One region of the Kineococcus mangrovi genome, then DNA from elsewhere that is predicted to be linked to it. Evidence: riboswitches for the same ligand, from Rfam matches in the RefSeq annotation. Region 1 holds a riboswitch; the other holds the start of a gene.
The links. A riboswitch is a leader RNA that binds a small molecule or an ion and turns the genes downstream of it on or off. The one in region 1 is predicted to bind thiamine pyrophosphate.
Positions count from the first base shown of each region.

Region 2: it holds a riboswitch for thiamine pyrophosphate, as region 1 does, so the genes downstream of both, thiM (hydroxyethylthiazole kinase) here and AB2L28_RS17055 (ECF transporter S component) in region 1, are expected to answer to the same signal.

Region 1 is NZ_JBGGTQ010000008.1:192,939-207,106, reverse strand. It holds gene AB2L28_RS17090 (sensor histidine kinase) at 1-1,244, opposite strand, end outside; gene AB2L28_RS17085 (YcaO-like family protein) at 1,296-3,260, opposite strand; gene AB2L28_RS17080 (hypothetical protein) at 3,268-3,441, opposite strand; gene AB2L28_RS17075 (hypothetical protein) at 3,577-4,677, opposite strand; gene AB2L28_RS17070 (ATP-binding cassette domain-containing protein) at 4,674-5,738, opposite strand; gene AB2L28_RS17065 (energy-coupling factor transporter transmembrane component T family protein) at 5,834-6,601, opposite strand; gene AB2L28_RS17060 (ATP-binding cassette domain-containing protein) at 6,715-8,190, opposite strand; gene AB2L28_RS17055 (ECF transporter S component) at 8,204-8,806, opposite strand; TPP riboswitch at 8,858-8,962, opposite strand; gene AB2L28_RS17050 (hypothetical protein) at 9,012-9,152, shown strand; gene AB2L28_RS17045 (DUF4235 domain-containing protein) at 9,169-9,471, shown strand; gene AB2L28_RS17040 (CsbD family protein) at 9,598-9,771, shown strand; gene AB2L28_RS17035 (SDR family oxidoreductase) at 9,787-10,764, opposite strand; gene AB2L28_RS17030 (serine hydrolase domain-containing protein) at 10,848-12,062, opposite strand; gene AB2L28_RS17025 (hypothetical protein) at 12,209-12,475, shown strand; tRNA gene AB2L28_RS17020 (tRNA-Gly) at 12,527-12,600, opposite strand; gene dcd (dCTP deaminase) at 12,688-13,263, shown strand; gene AB2L28_RS17010 (EAL and HDOD domain-containing protein) at 13,384-14,168, shown strand, end outside.
Region 2 is NZ_JBGGTQ010000002.1:197,643-211,810, forward strand. It holds gene AB2L28_RS04015 (DEAD/DEAH box helicase) at 125-1,819, opposite strand; gene pta (phosphate acetyltransferase) at 2,027-4,138, opposite strand; gene AB2L28_RS04025 (acetate/propionate family kinase) at 4,181-5,410, opposite strand; gene AB2L28_RS04030 (serine hydrolase) at 5,448-7,688, opposite strand; gene AB2L28_RS04035 (TenA family protein) at 7,721-8,401, opposite strand; gene thiD (bifunctional hydroxymethylpyrimidine kinase/phosphomethylpyrimidine kinase) at 8,398-9,237, opposite strand; gene thiE (thiamine phosphate synthase) at 9,234-9,863, opposite strand; gene thiM (hydroxyethylthiazole kinase) at 9,860-10,675, opposite strand; TPP riboswitch at 10,668-10,768, opposite strand; gene AB2L28_RS04055 (DUF4383 domain-containing protein) at 10,831-11,286, shown strand; gene mgrA (L-glyceraldehyde 3-phosphate reductase) at 11,320-12,318, opposite strand; gene eda (bifunctional 4-hydroxy-2-oxoglutarate aldolase/2-dehydro-3-deoxy-phosphogluconate aldolase) at 12,360-13,010, opposite strand; gene AB2L28_RS04070 (LmeA family phospholipid-binding protein) at 13,056-13,793, opposite strand; gene trxA (thioredoxin) at 13,850-14,168, shown strand, end outside.

The DNA of each region.
Region 1 (14,168 bases):
TCCCCCTCCTCCTGAGCACGGGCGAGCACACCCACCGGCACGCGGCACTCCAACCGGAACACCTCCCGGCGCACCGAGACCTCCAGCGCCCCGCCGACGACGCGCACCCGTTCGCGCGCCCCGAGCAGGCCCGTCCCGTCGCCCCCGCCGGTGGCCGTGGCGGCGCCGTCGTTCTCCACCACCAGGTCGACGACCCGGGACGGACCGTCGGCCGCCGGCCCCACGGAGACCGTGCACCACGTCGCGTCGGCGTGCTTGACGACGTTGGTGGCCGCCTCCCGCAGGACCCACGCCACGACGTCGTCGGCCGCTCCGAGATCGGCCTCCAGGTCCCCGTCCAGAGCGGCGTCCACCTCGCAGCGCACCCCCGCGTCCGTGAGCAGGCGCACGGCGGCCGCGAGCTCGGTCCGCACCGTCAGCACCCGGTACCCGGCCACGAGGGCACGCAGGTCGGCGGCGGCCGCGTGGCTCAGCCCCAGGACCTCGTCGAGCTCCCCGGCCAGCGCCTCGCCGCGCCCGCCGCGCTGGTGCCGGCGGGCGAGCTCGACCTTCAGGGAGATCGCGGCCAGGTTGCGCCCCAGCAGGTCGTGCAGGTCGCGGGAGACCCGCACCCGCTCGGCGAGCACCTCGGCGTGCGCGAGCTCCGCACGCGCCAGTTCCAGTTCGCGGTAGGTGTTCACGCACCGCAGGACGAGGAACAGCAGCACGGACGTCGCGACGTAGCTGACGCCCGCGAACACCGACGTGCCCCACTCCGCCCCCGCGGTCCGGGTCAGGGCCACCTGGAGGACCAGCCCGGTCGAGGTGAGGACGAGGGCCGGTCGGGCCGACAGGAGTTCCAGCACGAAGCAGGCCGTCACCGCCGACCAGGCCAGCCAGCCGGACCCCAGGAGGAGCGCGGGGAGGTAGGCGACCGCCGCCAGCGCCAGCAGCGCCGAACCCCGGGACCGCACGCCGGACCGCGACAGCGTGCGGCGCAGCACGGCGACGGTGACGGCACCCGCCGTCACCGCGCTGACGCCGACCGCGGCGAGGGCGAGCGTCACGGTCGAGGGCGAGTCCGGCCGGACCCACGCGATCCGCCCCGAGCGCACGTCCCCGACCACCGAGACGGACAACCCCAGGGCGCACAGGAGGAACAGCACCACGGCCAGCGCCTGCAACCGGCGCGTCACGGTTCCCCCCACCGGCAGGACGCGGCGCACCCGTGCCCTCCGGGTGCGGGCAACGGTGGGGGGACGCACGCCCGACACCGTATCCCGACACCGTGTCCCGCCGAACCTCCCGCGGAACGCTCAGACCGGCAGGTCCCAGGGGTTCACGTCGACGGGGACGGCGGCACCCGCCGGCCGGCGCCACGGCCGCAACTGCGGGCTCACGACGCGGACGACGGGAACCGCCAGCCGCGGGTGCGTGAGGTCGACGAAACCCACCTCGCAACCGGCGGCGGCGAGCCGGGAGTTCCAGTCCACCAGGACGTCCGGGCCGCCGGGGACGGGGGTGGTGCGGGGCCGCCCGTGCGGGAGCAGGTGCGGGTGGTCCTCCACGTGCTGCCCCTGCCAGGCGGGGGACCCCGCCCCCGTCAGGCCCAGCTCGTCACCGAACTCCAGGCAGCCGAGGACCTGCAGCAGTTCCTCCCCCGCGCGCACGACCGCCTCGGCCGGGGTCGGTGCCGCGCCGAAACCGAGCGTCGCACCGGTGCCGTCGGGCAGCACCGAGACGGCGACGGCGGTGGGGATCCCGGCGCGGTGGGTGAGGTCGAGGAACCACCCGCGGCGGCCGTGCGCGGCGAGGTCGGCGGTGATGCCGCCGGGGTCGGGGTGGGCGGCGCCCGGTCGTGGTTCCCGGGACCACCACCAGGCGGCGACGGCGTCGCGTTCGACGAGTTCGGCCAACCCGCGGCGGACGGCGTCGGCCGTGTCCCGGCCCGCGGCGCACCCCGTCGAGTCCGGCCGGGCCGCCGCGACCGCCCACTGGTGCGGGTGACCGAACGTCACGGCCGCGGCCGGGACCCAGGCGCCGGTCCAGGACCCGTCGGGAACCGCGCGCACGCGACGGAACTCCGTCGCCTCCTCGTCCCGCCACGCCCCGTTCCCGGCCGATCCCGGGAGGAGGACCCGCGAACCCGCGGCCCGCAACGCGGTCGCCGTCGTGACGACGGCGTCCGGATCGGGGCGCCACGTGGTGCTGAAACGTTCGACGGCCTCACCGAGGCACGCGGTGACGGCCTCACCGTCCGTCCGGCCCGCCCCGAACGCCGTCGCCCGGCGCCCGTGCGCGCCGGCGCCCGCGGACGGTGCCCGGAGGGGGTGGGTGGTCGTCGCCAGGAACCGCCCCGCCGCCGAGCGCCGCACCCGCGGCCGGTCGAGGAAACCCGTCAGCCCGGACACGAAACCGTCGAGCCGGCGGACGAGGTCGACCTCGGTGGTCGAGGTGGTCGCGCTCGAGCCGGCGCAGGGCAGGACGGGGTGGACCACCACCTCGGCCGCACGCAGGCGCAGTTCCCGGATGCCGGCGCGCCACGGGGTCGAGGGGGCGGGCACCGGTGCCGAACCGGGACCGGCGAACTCCTCGAGGATGCCGTCGACCACCGCAGCGACCGCGCCGACCGCAGCGGCGCGCAGGACGGCACCGCCGGTTCCGACGGGGTGGGCGGCCCCGGCGAGGTCCGGTTCGACGTTGCCCCGCAACGCCTCCACGAGGCACGAGGGGCAGGCACCCACGGGACGGTGCCCTCGACCCGCGGCGATGAGCGGACCGATCCAACACCTCCCGGCACCCCAGCGGACCAGCAGCACGGCGGACCGGCCGGCCACCTCCGTCAGCCGGTCGGGCAACCGCGGGTCGGCGTGGTCGTCGCAGGTGAGGACGACGAGGTCGGCGGTCCCTGCGGTGGTACCGGCGCTCGGGCTCCCGGGGGCGGTGAGGACGGTGCGCAGTTCCGCGGTGGCGCTGCGGCCGATCCCCTCCACGGCGACGGTCGGGCGGGGACCGCCGGGGGTGCGGACGAGGACACCGCTGCGCACGAGGTCGGCCAGTTCCACGGCCAGGTCCGCCACCTCGTCGGGGCGGACCCCGAGATCGCCCAGCAGTTCCTCGGTCGCGAGACCACCGCGGTCGCGCAGCAGTTCCAGCACGTGGGCGGGGCGGTCCGGAACCCGGACCCGCCCCTCGTCGTCGTCGAGCAGGAAACCCCCGCCGGGGTCGCGCAGCAGACGCCACGGCCCTCGCGGCGCGAGTCCGCGAGGGCCGTTCGTCACGGTCGGCTCACTCGTCGGTCTCGGCGGGCCAGCACAGGCATAACGGGCTGGCCAGCGGGGGCGGGGTCGTCCGCCGGCGCACCGGGTCCGAGGGGGCCGCGGCGAGGAGACGGTCGAGTTCGGCGTCCAACCCGGTGCGCGGTCCGGGTCCGGTGCTGACGCGTTCGGTGGTCACGTTCACGAGAACCCCCTGGGAACTGCCGGTCGGTGCGGACGTGGCGAGCCTGTCCCCCACCACGCCGCGGCGGCAGTGCGCCGCTCACCGTTCGCGGGTGCGTTCCTCACGGTCGGTCGACCGGCTGTCGGGGCCCACCCGTCAGCGCCGCGCCGTCCGCGCGCAGATCCCCGCGAGAGCGGCCCACGCCGCGACGGAGACGGCCGTCAAACCCGCCGCGGCGAGCAGCGCCGGAGCCGCGGGGCCGCCGGCGAGCGCCGCCCGCACCCCGTCGGCGAACCACGCGGTCGGGGTGAGGCGCAGGACGGCGTCGGCGGCGGGCGGCAGCACGGACGCCGGCAGCAGCACCCCGCCGAACAACCCGACGAGGACGGCGAGGACCCACAGCACCGGGCCGGTCTCGCCGCCGGTCCGCAGCAGCCCGCCGGCCAGGGCGCCGACGGCGGTGCCGGCGGCGGTCCCGGTCGCGGCGAGCAGGACGAGCAGTGCGAGGGTCCTGGCGCCGGGCAGGTCGGCGGCGGTGAGGACGACGACGGCGGGCACGACCAGCAGCAACCGCGAGGGCAGCAGGGCACCGGCGAGCCGCGCCGCGCGCACCCCGCGGACGGTCGTGGTGCCCGTGACCAGCCCGAGCGTCCCGCGGCGCCGCCAGGCCCGGACGCGGCCGGCGGTGCCGGGCAGCGCGAGGACGACGGCGGTCAGGACGAGCACCGCGGGCAGCAGCTGACCGTCGAGGCCGTGGGTGGCGCGGCCGTCGGGACCGACGACGTGGACGGTGCGACCGGGCAGGGCGCCCTGGACCGTCTCGACGAGGTCCGCGACCTCCCACGTCGCGGTGGGGGCTACCCGCACGAGGACGGGGCCGCCGGCGGGCACGCTGACGGTGGCGTCGACACCGGGGCCGGGGGCACCGGGGACGGCGGTGGAGCCGCCCGCGCCGGTCGGCCGGCCGACCTCCTCCCCGGCGGAGGCGAGGGCCCGCTCGACGGTGGTGGCGGCGGGCGGGGTGCCGGCGACCTGCACGACGCGGGGGTCCTCGGAGGCGGCGAACCGCCCCAGGAGGAGGGCCAGGACGAGCACGAGGAGCGGGGTGAGCACCGCCTGGGCCAGCAGCGGCCGGTCCCGCAGCGACTCGCGGAGCGCCGCACCGGCCGGGGAGAGCCTGCCGGGGCAGCGCCGGCGCGGGGAGGGGGCGGGCGGGTCGGGACGGGCGTCGTGCCCGGTCGTCCGGGCCAGGCTCACGGGGTTCCCCGGGGGTCCGGGGGCCGGACGTCGGCGGGGCGCCGGTCGGCGGTGGCCCGGCGGACGGCGTCGGCGAGCGTGGCGTCGTGGTGCCGCACCTCCCGCAGGGTGGTCAGCGCGGCCGTCAGCGCCCACCACCGTTCCGGGGCGACGTCGGGGACGTCGACGCGGGTCAGCTCCCCCACGCGCTGGAAGGTGGCGCCGGGCAGGGTGGCGGCGAGGGAGCTGGCCTCACCGGCGTCGCCGACGAGGGCGCTGACCCCGCCGTGGGAGGCGAAGCGGTCCACGACGTCGCGGGCGGGGGCCGCGACGACGAGCCGGCCCCGGCGCAGGACGCCGACGCGGTCGCAGGCGGCCAGCAGCGCCGTCCCGTCGGCCGTCTCGAGGACCTCGGGTCGTCCGCCCGCGACGACGGCGGTCCCGCCGCCGGCGCGGTGCCGGCGCAGGAGGGCGGCCAGCGCGGCCCCCGTCCCCGGGGCGGCCCCTCCGACGGGTTCGTCGCACACGACGACCGGTGCCGCACCGGCGAACGTCACCGCCAGCTGCACACGCTGCCGGTGGCCGTGGTCGAGGCCGCGGACGAGCCGGTGCGCGGCCCCGGTCAGGCCCGCCAGGTCGAGCAGCTCACCGGTCTCGGCCCCCGGCCGGCTGCGCAGACCGGCCCACAGCGACAGCGTCTCCTCGACGGTGAGGTGGTCGAACAGGGCCGCGTGCGAGGGCAGGGTCGCCAGGTCGTCGTCGCCGGCCCCGCCGGCCGGGTCCCGTCCCAGGACGCGGACGACGCCCTCGCTGGGGCGGGTGCGGCCCGACAGGACGGACAGCAGCGTGGACGTGCCGGCCCCGCGCCGCCCGACCACGGCGAGCACCTCACCGGGGCGCACGTCGAGGTCGACGCCCTCCAGCAGCGTGACGGTCCCGTCCCCCGGGAAGGGGGGCCCGGACCGCACGTGGACGCCGAGCGCCGTGATCGCGGGCGCAGACCGGTGCCGGTCCCCCGGCACCGCGACCGGCCCGGCGGCGTCCCCCACGCCGTCCGGCACCGGTGCGCTGCGTCCCGCCACGCTGCCCGACCCCCTGCCCTCCCCCGAGCGGCACCGCACGGCACGGGCCCTGCGGTCAGCCTGTCCGTCGGCCGCGGCGCGCGGTAGGTCACCCGTCAGCTCGTGGACGTGAGGAACGCACCCCCCACCCGCAGCAGCAGCGGCACCGCCGCGACGGCGGTCCCGGCCAGCAGCAGGACGGTGTCGGCCCGCCGCCACGGGGCGGGCAGGGCCCAGCTGCGCCGGCCGGCGCCCTCACCGGCGAACCCGCGCGCGTCCATCGCCAGCGAGACGCGGCCCGCGCCGCGCACGGCGTCGACGAGCAGGCCGAAGGACGTGGAGGCGGCCCAGCGGACCCGGCCGGCGGGACCGCGCCCGGGGCCCAGACCGCGCACGCGCCGCGCGGCGGCGACCTGGTCCCAGGAGTCGACGAGGGCGTCGAGCCTGCCGAGCGCGACGACGACGGCGACGACGACGCGGCCCGGCACGCGCAGGCGCTGGGCGAGGTGGTCGCCGACCTCGGCGGCGTCGAGCCAGCCGAGCAGCAGGGCACCGGGCAGGACGAGGACGACGAGGCGCAGGGCGGCGGTGAGCGCCGTCCACAGGGGATCGGCGCTGTCACCGGCGAGGACGGTGGACCAGCCCACGGACAGCGCCGCCAGGGCGAGCGGCAGCAGTCGCCGCACCGCGGCCCGCACGTCGCCGACGACCAGCGGCAGGCAGAGCGCCTGCACGGCAAGGGCTCCGGCGGCCTGCCACCAGTCCCGGACGGCGAAGGCACCGGCGGCGCACAGCACGGCGACGGCCAGCAGGGGCAACGGGCCGCAGTGCCGGACGACGGGCCCGGGGCCCGCGCCCCGGCGTTGCGCGGCGGTGGTCGGCACCCCGTCGTCCACAGCTGCGCCCACACCCTCGCCCACACGCTGCACGGCGGTTCCCACAGGGTCGTCCACAGTGCTGTGCACAGAGGTGTGGACACCGTCGCGCCCCCCGCGCCTCACGCGGCCACCTCCGCGGGGACGCCGCGGTGCAGCCGGACCGCCGTCCCCGCGCGCGGCCCCAGCGCCCCGAGCAGCGGGCCGTCGTGGGTGCCGACGGCCACGGCGGCACCGTCCCGCACCGCCGCGGCCAGCAACCCGGCCACGACCGCCCAGGTCCCCCGGTCCTGCCCGACGGTCGGTTCGTCGGCCACGACGAGGGCGGGGCCCGCGGCCAGGGCACCGGCCAGCGCGAGCCGGCGCTGCTCCCCGCCGGACAGCCGGAAGGGGTGGGCGTCGGCGAGGCCGGACAGGCCCAGCAGCTCCAGCAGCGCCTCCCCGCGGCCGGTGTCGCGGCCCAGGACGATGGCGGTGACGGCGACCTCGGCCCGCACGGTCGCGGCGACGAAGGTGTGCTCGGGGAACTGCGGGACCCAGCCCGCCCGGGCGGCCAGCTCCCGGGACGTCCAGGTGTGCGGGGCCCGCCGCCCGCGTCGGCCCGCGAGCGCCGGCGCGGCGAGCAACCGCCCCGACGTGGGGGCGGCCAGACCGGCCAGGAGGGCGAGCAGGCTCGACTTGCCTGCCCCGCTGTCGCCGGTGACGGGGGTGAGCGCACCGGTCGGGAGGGCGACGTCCACCCCGCTCAGGACGGTGGCCGGTGGCCGGGGTCGCAGGCCGCGGCGGGTGCGCACGAGCCCCAGGCCCTCCCCGTGCAGGACGTCCCCGCCCCCCGGGTCCAGGGCGGGGGTGAGCAGCCCGGCCGGGACGTCGAGCGGGGTGGGGGCCGCGACCCCGGGCCACCACAGGTCGCCCGTCCCGGTGGGGGACCGCCCCGCGGCGGCGGCCGGCCCGTCGTGCACGACGTCGCCACCGGCACCGAGGACGACGACCCGGTCGACGTGGGGGGCCCAGCCGGCGACGTCGTGGTCGACGACGAGGAGGCCGCGGTCCCGGCCGGCCGCGTCCAGGACGGCCGCGCGCACGGCGGCCGCGGTGGGCGCATCGAGCATGGAGGTCGGTTCGTCCAGGAGCAGGACGGCCGGGTCGGCGGCCAGCGTCCCGGCCAGGGCGAGCCGCTGGCGCTCACCGCCCGACAGCGTCCGCACCTCCCGGTCGCGGCCGGCGGGGTACCGGGCGGCCGCGTGCGCGCGGGCCACCCGCCGCCAGGTGCCGGGCCGGTCCAGGCCGGCGTTCTCCGGGCCGAACGCGGTGTCCCGGCCCGCGGTCTCGGCCACGAGGGCGTCGAGGGGGTCCTGCACGAGCAGCCCGACCTCCCCCGCGAGCGCCTCCCGGCCGTCGAGGCGGACGTCGCCGCGGGCCTCGACGTCCTCTTCGAGCAGCCCGGCCAGGGCCCGCAGCACGGTCGACTTGCCCGCGCCGCTGGGCCCGGCGAGCAGGACCCGCTCGCCGGTCGCGACGTCGAGGTCGACGTCGCGGACCAGCGTGCGGCCGGCGGGGGTGGTGACGGTCAGCCCGCGCAGCGCGAGGTCGGGCACGGCCGAGCGCCGGTCAGCCGCGGTGCTCGCGCCCGGCGGGGAACGCCGAGAGGGCACCGGTGCGGGCCAGCGACCGGACGAGGGCCCAGCCCCCCAGGCCCGCGACGAGAGCGCCGGAGACGGCGAAGCAGGCCACGTACAGGACCTGGAACCCGAGGGTCCAGGCGCCGGCGTAGTAGGCGAACAGCTCGTACACGCCCTCCAGGACGGCGGCGAGCACGCCGGCGAGCACGGCGACGGCGGGGCCGAACCGGCGCCAGGCGAACAGCGCCACCGCCAGCTCCACCCCGATGCCCTGGATCGCGCCGGAGACGAGCACCCCGGTGGACCAGTGGCTGCCCATGAGCGCCTCGACGGAGGCGGCCGTCATCTCGGCGAGCAGCGCCGCCCCCGGTCGGCGGACGACGAGCGCCGCCACGACCGCGGGCAGCAGCCAGACGCCGGACAGGATGCTCTGCACGAACGGGACGGCGGCGAACAGCGGGGTGAGCGAGGTGTAGAGGATGCCCCAGCCCCAGAACACGACGCCGAAGGCGACGCCGAGGACGGCGGCGGTGAGCAGGTCGACGGTGCGCCAGCGGTGCGCGGCGCGCGAACGGTTGAGCGTGGTGCTCACGGTGGTTCCTCCTGGTCCCAGGAGGGGGACGGGCGACCACGGCGGTCGCACGTCGAGGACGTCCCGACTCCCTACGCCGGTGTGAACCGGATCAGGTTCGAGGGTCTGCGGATCCCCGCACTCTCAGCGCCCCACGGCGCTCCCCTGTCGTTGCCCGGCGAGGGTACCCCGGCACGGCGTTCGACGGTGCGGGGAGGATGGCCCGGTGCTGCGGATGATGCGGGGACCGGACGGTGGGCCGTCGCGGGCGGTCAAGCTCCTGACGCTGGTGGTCGTGCTGGCGGTGCTCGCCGGCAGCGCCGCCGCGCTGACACCGGTGCTGGGCTGGCTCCTGGGTCTGCTGTAGGGCAGGGTGCGTGACCATGAGCTCGATCGTCTGGAAGTTCGCCGGGCCCGGCGCCGGCATCCTCGCGACCGCGGTCGCGAGGCGCGTCACGAAGAAGGTCTGGGTCGCGGTGACGAAGTCGCCGCCGCCGGAGAACCCCGAGGACCCGGACGTGGCGTGGCGCGAGGCGGTGGTGTGGGCGCTGGCCTCCGGCGCCGTCATCGGCATCACGCGGCTGCTGGTGGAGCGGCAGGCGGCGGTCTGGTACCGCAACAGCTTCGGCGAACTGCCCCCCGGTCTCGGCCCGGGCACCGACGGCGAGGTCGAGAAGTACTCCTGACGCGTTCACGGGGTCGTGGGGTGCGGTGAGGCGACCCCACCCGGCGGCGTCCCGGGTGCGGTCCCGCGGCAGTGGTGCTGCAGTGGGACCGCACCGGGAGACCCCCGGTCACCGAGGAGGGTGAACATGAGCGCCACCGACAAGATCAAGAACGCCGCCCAGGACGTCTCCGGCCGGGCCAAGGAGGCCGCCGGCGGCGCCACGGACGACAGCGAACTGCGCGCCGAGGGCCAGAAGGACCAGGCGGCCGCCGACCTGAAGCAGCGCGGCGAGCACGTCAAGGACGCCTTCAAGGGCTGACCCCCCGGCTGAGCCTCAGCCGAACCGCTCCACGAGCCGGTCCTGCCGGGCGTCGACGTCGGGGTCGACGACCTGCAGGTCCGGGTGGGCGTCGTGGTGGGCGACGATCTCCTGCGCGCCCTGCGCGAAGCTCGTCGTCGCCGCGAAACCCGGGACCAGCCGCTTGAGCACGCTGTTGTCGAACACCACCGAGTGCGCCTTGTCGCCCAGCAGGCCCGGCCCCCGGTCGGGCGCCTCCCGCGCGATGACGTCGCTGGGCACGTGCACGAGCTGCGGGTCCTGGACGCCGGCCGCCGTGGCGAGGCGACGGGCGATCCCGTCCCACGTCAGCACCTCGTCGGAGGTGATGTGCACGGCTTCCCCGGTCACGGCCGGTTCGCCGAGCAGCGGGACGAAACCCTGCGCGAAGTCGGTGGTGTGCGTCAGGACCCACGTGGAGGTGCCGTCCCCGTGCACGACGACCGGTTTGCCCCGCCGCATCCGGTCGACCGCCGTCCAGCCGTCGTCGAGCGGGACCATCGTGCGGTCGTAGGTGTGGCTGGGCCGCACCAGCACCGCCGGGAACCCGTTCTCCCGCCACTCCCGGGTGAGCAGCTCCTCGCAGGCGATCTTGTCCCTGGAGTACTGCCAGAACGGGTTCCGCAGCGGCGTCGACTCCGTGATGGGCAGGTGCCCCACCGGTTTCGCGTAGGCGCTGGCGCTGGAGATGAACACGAACTGCCCGGTGCGCCCGCGGAACTGCTCGACGTCCGCGGCGACGTGCTCGGGGGTGAACGCCACGAAGTCGACGACGACGTCGAACGTCTCGTCCCCCACCGCGTCCCGCACGGCGGCGGGATCGCGGCCGTCGGCCGTCAGGGTCGTCACCCCCTCGGGCAGCCGGCGTCGGCCGGAGCCGCGGTTGAGGACGGTCAGGTCGATCCCCCGCCGGACGGCGAGGTCGGCACAGGCGGAGCTGATGGTTCCGGTGCCACCGATGAACAGGACGCGCACGTTTCCTCCCGTCGTCGCCCGACGACCCCGTCGGGTGCCCCCACCCTAGAGGCCGTTTCCGGCACCGACACCCGCCGGGGGTCTCACGACCGGCCGTCGCAGACGGCGGCCTCCACGGCCGCGTTGACGTCCGAGAGGTCCTCCAGCGTCCGCGGCAGCGCCGTCACCGCGACCACGACGGACCGGCCGTCGGACGTCACGAGGTTGCGCGTCTCGTAGCCCTGGATGTCACCGCCGTGCCCCCACGCCTCGACCCCGCAGCTCAGCGTGCGGTGCGCCAGGCCCAGCCCGTAGCTCCAGCCCGGTTCGGGTTCGAACTCCGCGGCCGGCACGGTCTGCAGCAGTTCGGCCCGCTGCGCGGGGGCGAGGACGTCGGAACCCTCGGCGCCGTCCGCACCCAGGACGGCGGCCTGGAACCGCGCCAGGTCGGAGGGGGTGGAGACGAGCTGACCGGCGGCCCAGCCCAGGGAGGGGTCGGTCTCGGTGACGTCGGTCCACGGCGCGTCCTCCCCGGCCGCGAGGTACCCCCGGGGGTGCTCGCCGCGGATCCCCTGCTCCCCGGCCGCGGGCCAGTAGGTGTCCTCCAGCCCGAGCCGGTCGATGACGCGCTGCGTGATCTGCTCCCCGATCGGCCGCCCCGTGACCCGCTGCACGAGCAGCCCGGCCAGCAGGTAGTTCGTGTTGCTGTACTGCCACGCCGTGCCCGGCGCGAACTCCGCCGGGGCGGCCAACGCGGCCTGCAGGAGCTGGGACGGCTCGAAGTAGGTGTGCCGGATGTCGAGCAGCGCGGTGTCGCCCCGGGTCACGTCGGCGACGACGGTGTCGTAGTCGGGCAGGCCGCTGGTCTGCTGCAGCAGCTGGCGGACGGTGATCGACCGGCCGTCGCCGCCGGGACCGCGGACGACGCCGGGCAGGTAGGTCTCGACGGGCGCGTCGAGGGAGACCTCCCCCTCCCCGACGAGCTGCAGGACCACGACCGCGGTGAAGGTCTTGGTGTTGGAGGCGATGCGGACGCGGCCGTCGGCGTGGATCGGGTCGCCCGTGGCGAGGTCCTGCACGCCGGCGGTGTAGTTCGTCACGCGGCCGTCGGCGTCGCGGACGGCGGCGAGGACGCCGGGGAACCCGTTCTCGCGGACGAGGTCGTCGAGCTCTCGCTGGACGGCGGCCGACCGCGGCGGGGCCTGGTGGGCCCCGGGCGCAGCGGTCGCGGCGGACGTCAGGCCCAGGGACAGGACGGCGGCGCCGGCGAGGGCGGCGGCGAGCGAGCGGCGGCGGGGACGGGTCGTCGTGGTGGTCACGGGTTCCTCCTGGTCTGGCGTTGCTCGGTGTGCTCCGAGCCTTCCCGGACCGCCCCGCCCGATCGATCCCGCGGGCTGGACGACCGGAGGTGGTGCAGGCACCACCTCGGCGCGCGCGGACGGCCGGGGGCCAGCACAGTGGGCGGGTGAGCGAGGAGACGACACCCCACGTGGACCCGCGCGACAACGCCGAGGTCCGCACCGTCCAGGAGTCCGGCAGCCGGGAGAACGCCCGCGCGTCCGACTCCGGCCCCGTGCCGAGCCCGGCCCGCGACCCCCAGGACCCGCTGGGCCAGGAGGACGACGTGGCCGACGGCACCGGTCAGGGCAACCCGATCGCCGGCGTGGAGATCAGCAAAGAGGACGCCGCGAACGCCGTGCCCGCCGACCAGGGGCCGGAGGGGACGCGCTGAGGCGGTGAGGAACGACGAAGGCCCCGGTCCACCGGACCGGGGCCTTCGCGCTGGAGCGGGCGACGAGAATCGAACTCGCACCATCAGCTTGGGAAGCTGAGGTTCTACCATTGAACTACGCCCGCGTGCCCTGCCGACGGGTCGAGCCCAGCAGGACTCGACCACTGTAACGGACGCCGGCGGGTGCTCGCACCGGCGGTACCGTGACGCCCGTGCTGCTCTCCGACCGCGACATCCGCGCCCAGCTGGACTCCGGGCGGGTCGCCCTGGACCCGTACGAGCCGTCGATGGTCCAGCCGAGCAGCGTCGACGTGCGGCTGGACCGCTTCTTCCGGCTCTTCGACAACCACAAGTACTCGGTCATCGACCCCGCGCAGGAGCAGCCCGAGCTCACCCGGCTGGTCGAGACCGCGCCCGACGAGGCGTTCATCCTGCACCCGGGCGAGTTCGTCCTCGGCTCCACGTTCGAGGTCGTCTCCCTGCCCGACGACATCTCCGCGCGGCTGGAGGGCAAGAGCAGCCTGGGTCGTCTCGGTCTGCTGACCCACTCGACGGCGGGGTTCATCGACGCCGGCTTCTCCGGCCACGTGACGCTGGAGCTGTCGAACGTCGCCACGCTGCCCATCACGCTGTGGCCGGGCATGAAGATCGGCCAGCTCTGCTTCTTCCGGCTGTCCTCCCCCGCCGAGCAGCCCTACGGCAGCGGCGCGGCGGGGTCGCGGTACCAGGGCCAGCGCGGCCCGACGCCGAGCCGCTCGGCGCAGGGGTTCCACCGCACCGCGGTCTGACCGGGGGGCGAGCCCACCCGTTCGGCCCAGTCGTGACGAAGAACGGTTCAGTCGCGCAGCGGGCGAGCCGTTGAGACGGGTGTGGAGCTCGCGGTGACGACGGACGGGGAGGGGACCGCAGTGGACGCGCACCCCCCGGCACCACCCGCACCCGCCGACCCCGCGCCCACCGGGGACGTCACCACCTGCGTCTCCCCCGTGCGCGTGGGCCGTCAGGGCATCTACGACACCGAGCGCCGGCTCGTCGCCTACGAGCTGCTGTTCCGCAACCACGGCCGGGCCAGCGCCGAGCTCGCCGAGGGCGCCGAGCAGGACCACGCGACGTCGCAGGTCATCAGCGCCACCTTCGGGGACTTCGGCGTGGGGCAGATCGCCGGCGACCGGTTGCTGTTCATCAACCTCACGCGGGGGTTCTTCACGGGCGCCCTGCCGATCCCGTGCTCCCCCGAGCAGGTCGTGCTGGAATTGCTGGAGAACGTCGAGGTCGACGAGGAGGTCCTTGAGGGGCTGCGCCGGCTGCGCGCCCGGGGCTACCGCATCGCGATCGACGACTTCATCGGCGAGGAGTCGCGGTTGCCGGCCGTCGCCCTGGCCGACTACATCAAGATCGACGTCGAGGCCGCCGGTGCCGACGTCGAGCGCGTCCTGGACCTGGCGCGCGCGCACAACCCGACGGCCCTCGTCGTCGTCGAGCGCATCGAGGACGACGAGCTCTTCGCCCGGTGCCTGGCGGCGGGAGCGGACCTGTTCCAGGGGTACGGGTTGCAGCGCCCCGTGACGCTGGAGGCCGTCAGCCTGACGCCGTCGCAGCTCGTGTGCCTGCGCCTGGTGCGCGCGCTCACCGGAGCCGACGCGCCGCTGCGCGAGATCGAGCAGCTCGTCGCCTCCGACCCCGCGCTCAGCCT
Region 2 (14,168 bases), on a different contig from region 1:
CTCCGAGGTCTTCAGGTGGTCGGTGCGGACACATCCTCACCAGACCCGGCCCCCACCGCCACCCGACGGGAACGCCGGAGGGGGCGGTGAGCCGAAGCTCACCGCCCCCTCCGGGTCGGGCAGGTCAGTCGCGCGGAGCGCTCTCGCGGCGCCCGCCGTCGCGGAACCCGCCCTCGCGGCGGGGCCCACGGCCACCGTCGCGGCGCGGGCCGCCGCGGAAGCCGTCCCGACGGGGACCACCGCGACGCGGGCCACGGCCCTCGCGGTTCTCCGTCGTGCGCCGCGGCTTGATGACCACGGGCTCACCGGACTCGGCGACCTCGCGGACCGTCTCGTCCCCGGCCAGGACGTTCTCCACCGCGTTGGCGGTCACGTTGGCGTCGCGGTGCAGCCAGCCGTAGCGGCGGACCTGGTCCGGCAGCGCGATCGCCAGGACGGTGCCCTTGGCGCCGGCGCGGGCCGTGCGGCCCGAGCGGTGCAGGTAGTCCTTGTGGTCGTTCGGCGGGTCGACGTGCACGACGAGGTCGACGTCGTCGACGTGGATGCCGCGCGCCGCGACGTCCGTCGCCACCAGGACGCGGGTCTCCCCGGCCGAGAAGGCGTCGATCGCCTTGGAGCGCTGCGACTGGCGCAGGTCGCCGTGGATGGCCTCGGCCGGAGCACCGGCCTCGCGCAGCTGGTCGGCCAGGCGCTGGGCGCCGAGCTTGGTCCGCACGAAGAAGATCGAGCGCGCGGGGCGCTGGCTGATCTCGGTGAGGATCGGCAGCTTGTCGTGCGGGCGCACGGCGAACACGCGGTGCTCCATGTGCCCGACGTCGTCGGGGTCGGCCGGGACGGCGTGGAAGGCCGGGTCCGTGAGGAAGTCCGTCACGAGGGCCTCGACACCGCGGTCCAGCGTCGCGGAGAAGAACATCCGCTGACCGCCGGGCTTGGTGCCCTCGATGATCGAGCGGACGTTGGGCAGGAACCCCAGGTCGGCCATGTGGTCGGCCTCGTCGAGCACGGCCACGTCGACCTCGGCGAGGGAGACGGCGTCGCGCTCGATGAGGTCCACCAGCCGGCCCGGGGTGGCGATGAGGACGTCGATGCCGCGCTGCAGGGCGGCGATCTGCCGGCCGTACGGGACACCGCCGACGACCACGGACAGCCGCAGGTCGAGGGAGTCGCCGAGGGGCCGCAGCGCGTCCGCGACCTGCATGGCCAGCTCGCGGGTCGGCACGAGCACGAGACCGCGCGGGGCGCCGGTGATGCGGGCGCGCTTCTGCTGGGCCAGGCGGGCCAGCATCGGCAGGCCGAAGCCCAGCGTCTTGCCGGAACCGGTGCGGGCCCGGCCGAGGATGTCGCGGCCGGCGATGCCGTCGGGCAGGACGCGCTGCTGGATGGCGAACGGCGCGGTCATCCCGCGGCGCTCGAGCGCGGCGACGAGCTCGTCGGGCAGGCCGAGTTCGGAGAACGTCGCCTCGACGACCTCGATGGACTCGGCCGCGGTGAGGGCCTGCTCGGTCGCCGAGGGGGCGAAGGAGCGCGGGCTGCGCGGGGGCCCGTTGCGGCGGGCGCCGCCGAAGCGGCCGCCACCACCGGAGCCGGAGCGGCCCTGGTAGCCACCGCTGCGCGGGGCGCCGTACCCGCCGGAACGGGGACGGTCGTCGCGGGAGTAGCCGCCACCGCCGCGGGGGCGGTCGTCACGGTCGAAGGAGCGCTCGCCGCGGTCGGACCGCTCGTAGCGGTCGGTGTAGGCGCGCGAGTCGCGGCGCTGGTAGCCGCCCTCGTCGTTGCGGGGGCGGGAGGAACGGTACGAACGGTCGTCGTACTGGGGCATGGGGTACTGAACTCCACGTGGGGCTCGTCGGCCGCACGGCGGTCCGCCCCCAGGACACGCGAAAGCGCACTGATGCTGAGGGATGAGACTCAAGCGACCTCGCGGGCGGCTCGCCCGCTGAGTGGACGGCATCGACACCGTCGCCTCAAGGGTAACAGGCCCCGGACCCGCCTTCTTCCCGTGCGGTCCGGGGCGCTCTCGGCCCGGTCAGCCCCGCGAGGCCTGGATGGCCGTCAGGGCGATCGTGTAGACGATGTCGTCGACGAGCGCACCGCGCGACAGGTCGTTCACCGGCTTGGCCAGGCCCTGCAGCATCGGCCCCACCGAGATGACACCTGCGTTGCGCTGCACCGCCTTGTACGTGGTGTTGCCCGTGTTCAGGTCGGGGAAGACGAACACGGTGGCGCGCCCGGCGACGGGCGAGTCCGGCGCCTTGGACGCCGCGACGGAGGCGACCGCGGCGGCGTCGTACTGCAGCGGGCCGTCGATGACGAGGTCGGGGTCGCGCTCGCGGGCGATGCGGGTCGCCTCGGCCACCTTGTCCACGCTCGACCCCGACCCCGAGGACCCGGTGGAGAAGCTGATCATCGCCACCCGCGGCTCGATCCCGAAGGCGCGCGCCGAGGCCGCCGACTGCAGCGCGATGTCGGCGAGGTCCTCCGGGCCCGGGTCGGGGTTCACGGCGCAGTCGCCGTAGATCACGACGTCGTCGGGCAGGCACATGAAGAACACGCTGGACACCAGCCGGGCCCCCGGCTTGGTCCGGATCACCTGCAGCGCAGGGCGAACGGTCGCCGCGGTCGTGTGGACGGCGCCGGCGACGAGACCGTCGACGTCCCCGGCCTGCAACATCGTCGTGCCCAGCCAGATGGGGTCGGCGAGGGAGTCGCGGGCCACGTCCGGCTGCAGCCCCTTGTGCTTGCGGGCCTCCACCAGCACGTCGACGTACTGCTCGACCAGGTCGGCCGGGTCGAGCACCTCGACCCCCTCGGGAAGAGTCAGCCCCAGCCCGGCGGCGACGGCGGCGACCTCCTCGGGCGCCCCGAGCAGGACGGGCCGGGCGATGCCGCGCTCGGCGCAGACCGCCGCCGCCTGGACGGTGCGGGGTTCGGTGCCCTCGGGCAGGACGATGCGCTGGACCCGCTCGGCGGCCAGGGTCGTCAGCCGGCGGCGGAAGGCGGCCGGGGACAGCCGCGGCCGGTGCGCCGCCGTGGGCAGCCGCGCCAGCCAGCCCGGGTCCAGGGCGTCGGCGACGGTCGCGGCCAGCGAGAGCGCCCGCTCGGCGTCGTCGGCGGGCACCTCGGGGTCGAGGCGGTTCACGGCCGTCGCGGTGGCGTAGGTGCTGCGTCCCGAGCGCAGGATGGGCAGCCCGGTCGCGGCGGCCGCGGCGGTCAGCTCCCCCACCCGCGGGTCCATCCCGACGCCGGCGGTCAGCAGCAACCCGGCCAGGCGGGTCCCGTTGAGCGCGGCCAGGCAGGTCGCCATGACGACGTCGTGCCGGTCGCCGGGGACGAGGATCAACCGGCCCTCGCGCAGCAGCGGCAGCATCCCCGGCACGGCCTGCGCGGCGACGACGACCTCCTTGATGCGCCGGCCCTGGTCGCCGTGGGTCAGCACCTCCACGTCGAGCTCGTGGTCCAGGCCGTGCACGAGGTCGCGCACGCGGGGCCACGTGAGGTCGCCGCGGAACGGGACGACGCCGACGAGCGGGATCCCGTGGTGCCCCAGGGCACCGCGCAGCGCCGCCGCCCGCGCCACGGCGGTCTCGGGGTCCTCGGGCACGGGCCAGCGGGACACGACCCCGCCGACGACGCGCAGCGCCTCACCGGCGCGGTAGGTGCCCGCGGTGACGGCCATGTCCTCGGCGATGCGTTCGGGCGCACCGGGTTCGGCGCCCAGCAGACCCGCCGACCCCACGAGCAGCACGTCCGCGTCCAGGGCGGTGGCCAGCGCCTGGTTGACGCGGCCGGAGAAGACCTGGTCGGCCGAGGGGGCGAGCCCCTCGACGACGACGACGTCGTGGGTCGCCAGGACCCCTTCGGCGGCCGCGACCACCTCCTCCATGAGGTCGTCGACCTCACCGCGCGAGAGCCGCTCGACGACGCGGCTGGAGGCGATCGGCTCGGCCGGGTCCAGCGTCGTCGTCAGGCGCACCAGGGCGACCGACCGGTCCGCCTCCCCCGAGCGCGTGGACTGCGCCAGCGGCTTGTGGAACCCGACGTCCACCCCGCGCGCGTCGAGCGCGCGCACCAGCCCCAGGCAGGTCGAGGTGAGACCGGCGCCGTGACCGGTGGGGACGACGAGCAGCACGCGGGCCATGGCCCCACCTTCCCGCACCGGCCGCCCCGTGGCCCGCGGGGGTCAGCGGTCGCGCACGAGCGCGACGGTGTCGCGGGCGATGAGCAGTTCCTCGTCGGTGGGCACCACCATCGCCAGCGGCCCCGGACCGGGCGCGGTGATGCGCCCGCGGGGCGTGGACGAGCGCCCGTGGTCGGCGTTGGCGGCCGCGTCCTCGACGAGCCCCAGGTGCGCGAGGCGGGCCAGCAGCATCGAGCGCACGTTCACGGCGTTCTCCCCGATGCCGCCGGTGAGCACGAGCGCGTCGAGGCCGCCGAGGGAGACGGTCAGCGCCGCGACGTGCTTGGCGGCCCGGTGGGCGAAGACGTCGAGCGCGAGGCGGGCCCCGGCGTGCCCCGCGGCGGCCTCGCCCGACAGCGTCCGCACGTCGTTCGACAGCCCCGACAGCGCCAGCAGCCCCGAGGCGGAGTTCAGCTGGCGCACGATCTCGGTGACGCTCTCCCCCGTGCGGTCGGCGACGAGCTCGACGACGGCCGGGTCCAGGTCCCCCGAGCGCGTCCCCATGACCAGGCCCTCCAGCGGGGTCAGGCCCATCGTCGTGTCGACCGAGCGGCCCCCGAGGACGGCCGTCGCGCTGCAACCGTTGCCGAGGTGGGCGACGACGGTCTTGAGGGTGGCCGGGTCCCGGCCGTCGGCCTCGGCGAGGATCTGCGCGGCGCGCTGGCTGACGAACCGGTGGCTCGTGCCGTGCATGCCGTAGCGGCGGACGCCGAACTCCTCGTACCAGCGCGCGGGCACCGCGTACCGGTAGTTCACCTCCGGCATCGTCTGGTGGAACGCCGTGTCGAAGACGGCCACGTGTTCGAGGTCGGGCAGGACCGCGCGGGCGGCCTCGATGCCGGAGGCGTTGGCCGGGTTGTGCAGGGGCGCGAGCGCGGACAGCTCGTGGATCTGCCCCAGGACCCGGTCGTCGATGCGCACCGACCCGTGGAACACCTGCCCGCCCTGGACGACGCGGTGACCGACGCCGAGCAGCGGGGGCAGGTCGAGGTCGAGCAGCCGCTGCAGCACGTGGGCCAGGGCCCCGCGGTGCGTGGTCGCGGCCGGGTTGATCGTGCGCGTCGTCGACCCACCGCCCGGCGTCGTCGTCGTCATGTGGACGACGGCGTCCGGGCTGCCGATCCGCTCACCCAGGCAGCTCAGGGCCCGCTCCCCCGTCTCCGGGTCCACGAGCGCGAGCTTGACCGACGAGCTCCCGCAGTTCACCACGACGACCGACCCGTTGCCGGACACGCGACCACTCCCCTCGACGTCCTGTCCGAGCAGGCTCTCACGCGCCCCCGGCACGGCCCGGCAGCACCGTCGCCAGGGTCGTCGCCAGGTCCGCGGCGACCTCCAGGGCACGGTCGCCCTCCGGCTGCAGGTAGCCCATGACGGCGACGTGCTCGGCGGGGAAGGCGAAGGCGCCGCCGGCGTTGACGGACTGCCCCCACCCGGCGGCCCACCGCTGCCCGGTGGGGTCGGTGCCGCAGGGGCAGGACGGCCACACGCCCAGACCGTTGCCCAGGGGCTGTAGGTCGACCAGGTCCGCCCGGGCCCGCGGGGTCAGGACGAGGTCGGAGGAGAGCAGCGCCCCCTGCCAGCGGGCCAGGTCGCCCGGTGAGGCGACGATCCCGCCGGAGGAGAAGCCCGTCCAGCCGGGGACCTCGCGCTGCTCGACGCTCATCGAGGTCAGGCCGAGGGGTCCGGCGACGCGCTCGGCGACGAGGTCGGCGTAGGACTGGCCGGTGACGTGCTCCAGGAGCAGCCCGAGCCAGAGGAACCCGCTGTTGGAGTAGGCGACCTGCGTCCCCGGCGCGAACAGCGGCGGGGCCTGGAGGGCCAGGGTGACCAGCTCGGCCGGGGTCCAGGCGCGATCGGGCTCGAAACCGGGCGCCTGCGTGTACTGCGGCAGACCGCCGGCGTGGTGCAGCAGCTGGCGCGGGGTGACCGTCGCACCCGCGGGGACCCCGTCGAGGTCGGGGACGGGGGCGTCGAGGTCGAGCGTGCCGCGCGTGGCCTCCTGCAGCACCAGGGCCGCCGTGACCCCCTTGGTCAGCGACGCCGCCGGGACCGGCTCACCGGCGGGCAGGCCGGCCCCCAGCGCGACCGAGCTCGTGCCCTCCCAGACGACGTCCCACAGCGCGGCCCCCGAGGCCACGCCGACGCTGGCCGCCTCGATGCCCTCGGTGCGGGCCACCCACTCGTCCAGCGCGCGCTGCAGGTCCTCGGCGGGCAGCTCGGCCAGGGGCGCCGCCCGGCTCGGCAGCACCGCCCCGGGGTCGGCCACCACGTCGAAGGCGGACTGCGCCAGCGCGCTGCGGTCGGACGGGCCGGGGATGGCGAGCAGGGACCGGCTGGGCCCACCGGTGAAGGCGACGGCCAGCGCCAGGCAGCCCGCGCCGACCGCGACGAACCCCACCGGCAGGAGCGCTGCGCGGCGGGCCGGCCGGGCCGCGCGCACGGGCCACCACCGGGCCGGCCGGCCGCCGGCGAGGTCCTCCACCCAGCCCACGGCGAGGACCGCCACGAGCGTCAGCGCCAGGGAGCCGCCCACCACGAGGGGGACGACCGTCCACCCCGACGCCTGCGGCAGCACCTCGTCCACGGCCGTGCGGACCAGGACGATCGCGGCCGGGTGCCACAGGTAGACCGTCACGGCGCGCGCCGTGACCCCCCGCAGGAACGGCGCCACCCGGGCCGAGCACCGCCGCAGCGGCCCCTGCACGAGCCCCAGGGCCGCGAGCCAGCCGAGGGCCGTGAGCGCCAGCAGCAGCCAGGAGGAGTTCAGCGACCTCCGCTCCAGCGGCACGACCGCCGACAGGGCGAGCGCCCCGCCCACCCCGGTCACCGCGAGGACGAGCAGGACCGGGCGGGCCGGCAGGGCCGGGCTGCGCGCCCACGCCGCCCCCAGGACGGCGAACAGCCCGTAGCAGAGGGCGTCACCGACCCCCGTGCGCGGCATCCCGGTCAGGGTGGGCAGGCCCACCCACGGCCCCAGCTCGAGCGCGGCGAGCCCGGCGAGGGCGAGCAGCGCCGTGGTGGCGGGCCGGCGGGCGCACCGCAGGACGAGGGGTCCCAGCACGACGAGCCACAGGTAGTCGCTCACGTACCACAGGTGCGACGTGAGCCAGCCCTGCTGGCCCTCCGAACCCACCGGGGGCAGCAGGGGCAGCACCCAGCGCCACCCACCGGTGAGCACGACGTCCGCACCGCTGCGCTGCGCCGTCAGGACCGTCGTGACCAGCACGGCGGCCCCGAAGACCCAGAAGGGCACGAGCAGCCGGCGGGCCCGGCGCAGCGTCGTCCGCCACCACGCCCCCCGACCGCCCCGCCCCAGGCTCGTCGCCAGCAGCGACCCGGCGAGGAAGAACATGAGCGGCATGGCGGGGAAGACCCAGGACAGCCAGGCCCAGGCCAGGGCGTGCCACAGCAGCACCCGCGCCAGGGCGACGGTCCGCACCCCGTCCAGCAGCGGGTCCCGGGCCGTGGTGGCGCGGTGCGGGGCGAGACCCGGGGGCGCAGTGGTCATCGGGACCGAGTCTCTCATCAGCCCCGGTGGCCTCAGCCCTCGATCGGGGGCCACCCCTCACGGCGGTGCGCCGCCTCCCAGAACAGCCACTCGTACCGGGTCGCGACCGCGAAGGCCTCGTGCATGGCCTCCTCCACCTCCGGCCGGGCCGCCGCGTCGACGAGGTCGCGGGCCGTCGCGGTGGCGGCCTGGAAGGCGGGGTCGTCGTAGGCGGCGACCCACCGCGCGAACGGGTGGCCCTCGACGAGCCGGGCGCGGACGGCCAGGCGCCGGCCCGCGTCGGCGTAGACCCAGAAGCACGGCAGGACGGCGGCCGCCCCGACCGCGTAGGGCGCCGTCGCGGCCGTCGCGACGAGGTGGGAGACGTACCCCAGCGTCGTCGGGGAGGCCAGGGCAGCGGTCCCCTCGCCCGGCGGCAACAGACCGGAGTCCAGCAGGTCGCCGTGCAGCGAGGACTCCACGACGGCCGCGCCGTGCGCCGAGGAGGCCCAGAAACCGGCCGCACCGGCGTCCGGCGCCCGCGCGGCCAGCAGCGACAGGGCGCGGGCGTAGCCCTGCAGGTAGAGGGCGTCCTGCTCCAGGTAGTGCCGGAAGGCGACCGGGTCGAGGGTGCCCTCGGCGAGCTCGGCGAGGAACGCGCAGCGCTCGACGGCGCCGCGCACGTCGGCGGTCCGCTCCCAGGCGGCGGCGGTGAACGAGGGGCTGGGGGTCATCCGGGCTCCCGCAGGGCGAAGGCGTGGTCGAGGGGGCCGTGCGAACCGTCGTGGCCGGACCCGACGTGCAGGTCCCGGCCGGCGAGCAGGGCCGACTGCAGGTAGTCGCGGGCCGGTCCGGCCAGCTCCTCCCAGCCGGCCCCGGGGCGCAGCGCGGCCTGGGCGGCCAGGGCCGCGGACAGCGTGCACCCCGTGCCGTGGGTGGCGGTGGTGCCCACGCGGGGGCGGCGCAGCAGCGTCTCCCCCGACGGGCCGACGAGGACGTCGACGCTCTCGGGACCGGTGAGGTGCCCGCCCTTGACCAGGACGGCGGTCCCCGTGCGGGAGAACAGCTCCCGGGCCTGCGCCCGCACGCCGTCGAGGTCGGTCGCGGGCGCCGCGTCGAGCAGGACGGCCGCCTCGGGCACGTTCGGGGTGACGAGGTCGACGATCGGCAGCAGGTCCTCGCGGACGGCCGCGACGGCGGCCGGGTCCAGCAGCCGGTCCCCGCTCGTGGCGACCATCACCGGGTCCAGGACCACGGGTCCCCCCGCCCCGCCGGCCACGGCGTCCGCGACGGCGGCCACGACCCGCGCGTCGGCCAGCATCCCGATCTTCGTGGCGTGCACGGCGATGTCGGACAGGACGGCGTCGAGCTGCTCGGTGACGAACGCGGCGGGCACGACGTGCACCCCGTGGACGCCGCGGGTGTTCTGCGCCGTCAGCGCCGTCAGCACGCTCGCCCCGAAGACGCCGTGCGCCGCGAACGTCTTGAGGTCGGCCTGGACGCCGGCCCCGCCCCCGGAGTCGCTGCCGGCGATCGTCAAGGCCACCGGGACGTCGACGCGCGCGCTCACGACCGGCCCCACTGGGCCCGCAGCTCCCGCGCCGCCCGTTCCGGGTCGGCCGCCCCGCAGATCTCCGAGACCACGCAGAACCCGGTGATCCCCGTGGCGCGCAACGAGTCCAGGTTGTCCGGGTGGATGCCGCCGATCGCCACGCACGGCACGGGCGCCGCCGCGACGACCGCCGCCACCCCGTCGGCGCCGAGGGCGGCGGCCGCGTCCGGTTTCGTCGCGGTCTCCCGCACGGGCCCGACCCCGAGGTGGTCGACGACCGCGGGGTCCACCGCGGCGGCCTGTTCCGGGGTGGACACCGACAACCCCAGGAGCAGGTCCGGTGCGATCCGCCGCACCTCCGCGGCCGGCAGGTCGCTCTGCCCCAGGTGCACCCCGTCGGCCCCGGCGACGAGCGCGACGTCCACGGCGTCGTTCACGAGCAGCGGGACCCCGGTGCCCCGCAACGCCTCCCGCACGGCGAGGACCAGCGCGAGGCGCTCGCGGTCCGAGCCCTCCTTCGCCCGCACCTGGACGGCGTCGACCCCGCCGGCGACGGCCGCGCGGACGACGGCCGGGACGCCGCGGTCACCGCACCGGGCGGTGTCGGTGACGAGGTAGAGGGTGGGCCGGAACGGGGCCCTCACGCGAGGCGCCCGGCGCCGTCGCGCAGCTCACGGGGGCCGACGGCGTCGAGCTCGTCGATCCACGCGGTCGCGAACGCGCCGGGCCGGTCCGCCCGCGCCGCGGCGCGTTCGGCGGCGACGGCGACGTGCAGGTGGGCGGCGGCCGCCGCGACGAGGGGGTCGGGTTCGGCCGCTGCGTAGGCGGCGACGAGCGCCCCGAGGGAGCACCCCGCCCCCGTCGTGCGGGTCAGCAGGGCGTGCCCGCCGAGGACGCGGACCACCCGCTCGCCGTGGATGAGGACGTCGACCGGGCCGGAGACGGCCACGACCCCACCGGTGCGACCGCTGAGCCCGCGGGCCGCCTCGACGGCGTCCTCGGTCCCGTGGGTGGCGTCGACCCCCCGTCCACCGGCACCCGCCCCGGCCAGGCCGAGCACCTCGGAGGCGTTGGCCCGCACCACGGTCGGGGCGTGCGCCAGCAGGTCCCGCGCGATCCTCGTCCGGAACTCCAGCCCGCCCACGGCGACCGGGTCCAGGACCCACGGCCGGCCGTGCTCGCGGGCAGAACCCGCCGCCAGCGCCATCGCCTGCGCCTTCGTCTCGTCGAGCGTCCCGACGTTGACGAGGACGGCGGAGGCGACGGTGGCGAACGCAGCCGCCTCCTGGACGTTGTCGACCATCGCGGGGGCGGCGCCGACGGCGAGGAGGGCGTTCGCGGTGATCGTCTGGACCACCGAGTTGGTGAGGCACTGGACCAGGGGCGCGCCCTGGACCACGGCTTCGCGGGCCCGGGCGACGTCCTGGGCGGACACCAGCGTGGAAACGGCTGCCATGCCGCGACATCCCTTCGTCAGCATTACCTGAATCAGGTGCGACGGGTGTGATCTCAGCTGCGCGATCCGCACGCAGCACCCCGTGTCGCGGGGAACGCTACACCCCGCCGGCACGTCATCCGTTTGCCCCCGGCCCCGCGGGGTAGCCCCACCGCATGAGCCTGAACCTGTCGGGATCGGACCTGTCGGTGCAGCCGCGCACGACCGCCGGCCAGCACCTCTCGCTCGTCGTGGGCGTCCTGCTCGTGGTCCTGGGGGTGGCCGGTTTCGCGGTGTCCGGGTTCTCGGACTGGACGGGCGGGACGCAGGAGCAGCAGGTCATCGGGTTCTCGGTGAACCCGCTCTCCAGCACCGTCCACCTCGTGCTGGGGGCCCTGGGGATCCTCGCCCGCACGGGACGACGCCGGGCGCGCGGCTACGGGATCGTGCTCTTCCTCGCCGGCGCCGGCCTCTTCGCCTGGGGCGCCTCCAGCGACGGGTCCGGCGACACGGCCCTGAACCTGGCCTGGCCGGTCACGACCCTGCACGGCGTCCTCGCCGCGGTCGGGATCGTCATCGCGCTCGTGCCGGTGACGGCGGGGCGGCGCAGGAGCACCGCGGAACTGCGCTGACCCCGGCCCGCCCGGGCCGGGGTCAGCGGTCCGTCAGGCCTCGCCGCCCTCGCGGACGCCGGCCCACAGGTCGACGCCGGAGTCGACGGCGAACTCCTCGATGGCCGTCAGCTCGTCGTCGCTGAACTCGAGGTTCTGCACGGCGGCGACGTTGTCCTCGACCTGCTGCACCGAGCTGGCGCCGATGAGCGTGGTCGTCACGCGACGGTCGCGCAGCGTCCAGGCCAGGGCGAGCTGCGCGAGCGTCTGCCCCCGCCCGGAGGCGATCTCCTGCAACCCGCGGATGCGCCGCAGCGTCTCCTCGCCCAGGATCGACGGGTCGAGCGACTTGCCCTGCGCCGCACGGGAGTCCTCGGGGATCCCGTCGAGGTAGCGGTTGGTCAGCAACCCCTGCGCGAGCGCGGTGAACGGGATGCAGCCGACGCCCTCGGACTCCAGGACGTCCAGCAGCCCGGACTCGATCCACCGGTTGAACATCGAGTAGGACGGCTGGTGGATGAGCAGCGGGGTGCCGAGTTCGCGCAGGACGCGCGAGGCCTGCAGCGTGCGTTCGGGCCCGTAGGAGGAGATCCCGACGTGGAGCGCCTTGCCCGAGCGGACGATGGCGTCGAGCGCACCCATCGTCTCCTCCAGCGGGGTGTCCGGGTCCGGGCGGTGGTGGTAGAAGATGTCGACGTGGTCCAGGCCCGTGCGCTGCAGCGACTGGTCCAGGGAGGCGGTCAGGTACTTGCGCGACCCGCGGTCCCCGTACGGCCCGGGCCACATGTCCCAGCCGGCCTTGGAGGAGACGACGAGTTCGTCGCGGTAGGGCTTGAAGTCCTCGCGGAACAACCGTCCGAAGTTCGTCTCGGCAGCGCCGTAGGGCGGTCCGTAGTTGTTCGCGAGGTCGAAGTGGGTGATGCCCAGGTCGAACGCGCGGCGCGCGATGTCGCGCTGGGTCTGGAACGGCTTGTCGTCGCCGAAGTTGTGCCAGAACCCGAGCGAGAGCGCCGGGAGTTCCAGGCCGCTGCGTCCGCAGCGGCGGTAGGGCATCGACTCGTACCGTGCAGCGTCTGCGGTGTACGTGGTGGGGCTCACGTCGGCGATCCTGCCACGCGCAGCGCCACCGCGGCGCGGGCCAGTTCCTCGACGCGCGCGAAGTCCCCGGCGGCCAGGGCGTCGGCCGGGGTGAGCCAGCTGCCGCCGACGCAGCCGACGTTCGACAGGGCCAGGTACTCCCCCGCGTTCGCCGGCGAGACGCCCCCGGTCGGGCAGAACCGCACCTGCGGCAGGACCGTGCGCAGCGCCGCCAGGAAGGGAGCTCCTCCGGACTGCTGGGCGGGGAAGAACTTCAGGTCGTGGACCCCGAGCTCCAGCGCCGCGAGGGCCTCCGAGACGGTCGCCACACCGGGCAGCAGCGGGACGTCGCGGTCGCGGGCGGCCTGGACGATCGAGCGGGTCGTGCCGGGGCTGACGAGGAACTGCGCCCCGGCGTCGACGGCGCGGGCGACGTCGTCGGCCGAGGTGCAGGTCCCGACCCCGAGCACGATCTCGGGCACCTCGACGGCGACGGCCCGCACGGCGTCGAGCGCGGCGGGGGTGCGCAGGGTCAGCTCGACGACGCCGACGCCGCCGGCGAGCAGCGCCCGGGCCAGCGGGACGGCCGTGGTGACGTCCTCGACGACGACGACGGGCAGGACCGGGGAGAGGTCGAGCACGCTGACGGGTGGGCTGGCGGCAGGCACGGAGGCTCCTCCTCGAGGTCCGGGTGGACCTCGACTGTCCCAGCTTCAGCCCACGCGCACCGCGCTGGGGGTGACGGTCCCGTCGACGACGAGCCCCTCGTCGGCGACCTGCAGGTCCTCCAGCCGCACCTGCGGGGGGATCCCCTCCAGGGGGAAGGAGAACCCGTCGAAGCCGGCCGCCCGGAGCAGCTGGTCGGCCCGGCCCAGGGGCACCGAGGCCCCGGCCACCTCGGCGCGCACGGGTTGCAGCTGCACGTCGGACCCGTCCAGGACGGGCCGCCCCGACACCGACAGGTCGACGCCGAGCCCGAAGACGCGGACGGTGGTGCCCGCCCGGACGGCGTCGCCGTCCCGGGTGAGGGTCACGTCGAGCCCGCCGACGGAGGCCTGCTGCGCGAGGTCGGCGTAGGCCACCTCGGCCCGGACGGTGCCGCCGGCGACGTCGACCGTCCCCGCACCCCCGGTGAGCACGCTCGTCGGGACGTGGACCTCGGGCAGCCGGACGCGCAGGTCGCGGACGACGAGGTCGTCCTCGGTCGTCAACCGGGGCACCGTCACCGTCACGTCCTCGAAGCTCCCGCGGGCGACCTGCCACAGGAAGGAGCCACCGGCGACACCGACCTGCGGGTCCTGCGTCAGCCCGTACTCGGTGCGCAGCTGCGCGGCGACCCGGTCGGTCGCCCAGGCGCGGGCGGCCAGGTCGGCCGCGACCGCGATGACGGCGAGGGCGAGCACGGTGACGAGGACCCGGACGAGGCGGCTGGAGGCGGGACGGCGGGGCACGGATCCACTGTCGCAGGCCGGGAAGGTCTGGCGACCCCGCGTGGTTGAGGAGGGGCATGAGCACTCAGGCACTGACCCTGGAGACGCACGACGAGGCCGTGAAGGACGGGATCGTCCTCATCGACTTCTGGGCCGACTGGTGCGGGCCGTGCAAGCAGTTCGCACCCGTGTTCGAGCAGGCCTCCGAGCAGCACGGGGACATCACCTTCACCAAGGTGGACACCGAGGACCAGCAGCAGCTCGCCGCCCGCTACGGCATCACGTCGATCCCGACGCTGGTCGCCTACCGCGACGGCATCCCGGTCTTCGGTCAGCCCGGCGCCCTGCCGGCCCCGGCGCTGGAGCAGCTGATCGAGCAGGTCCGCGCGCTGGACA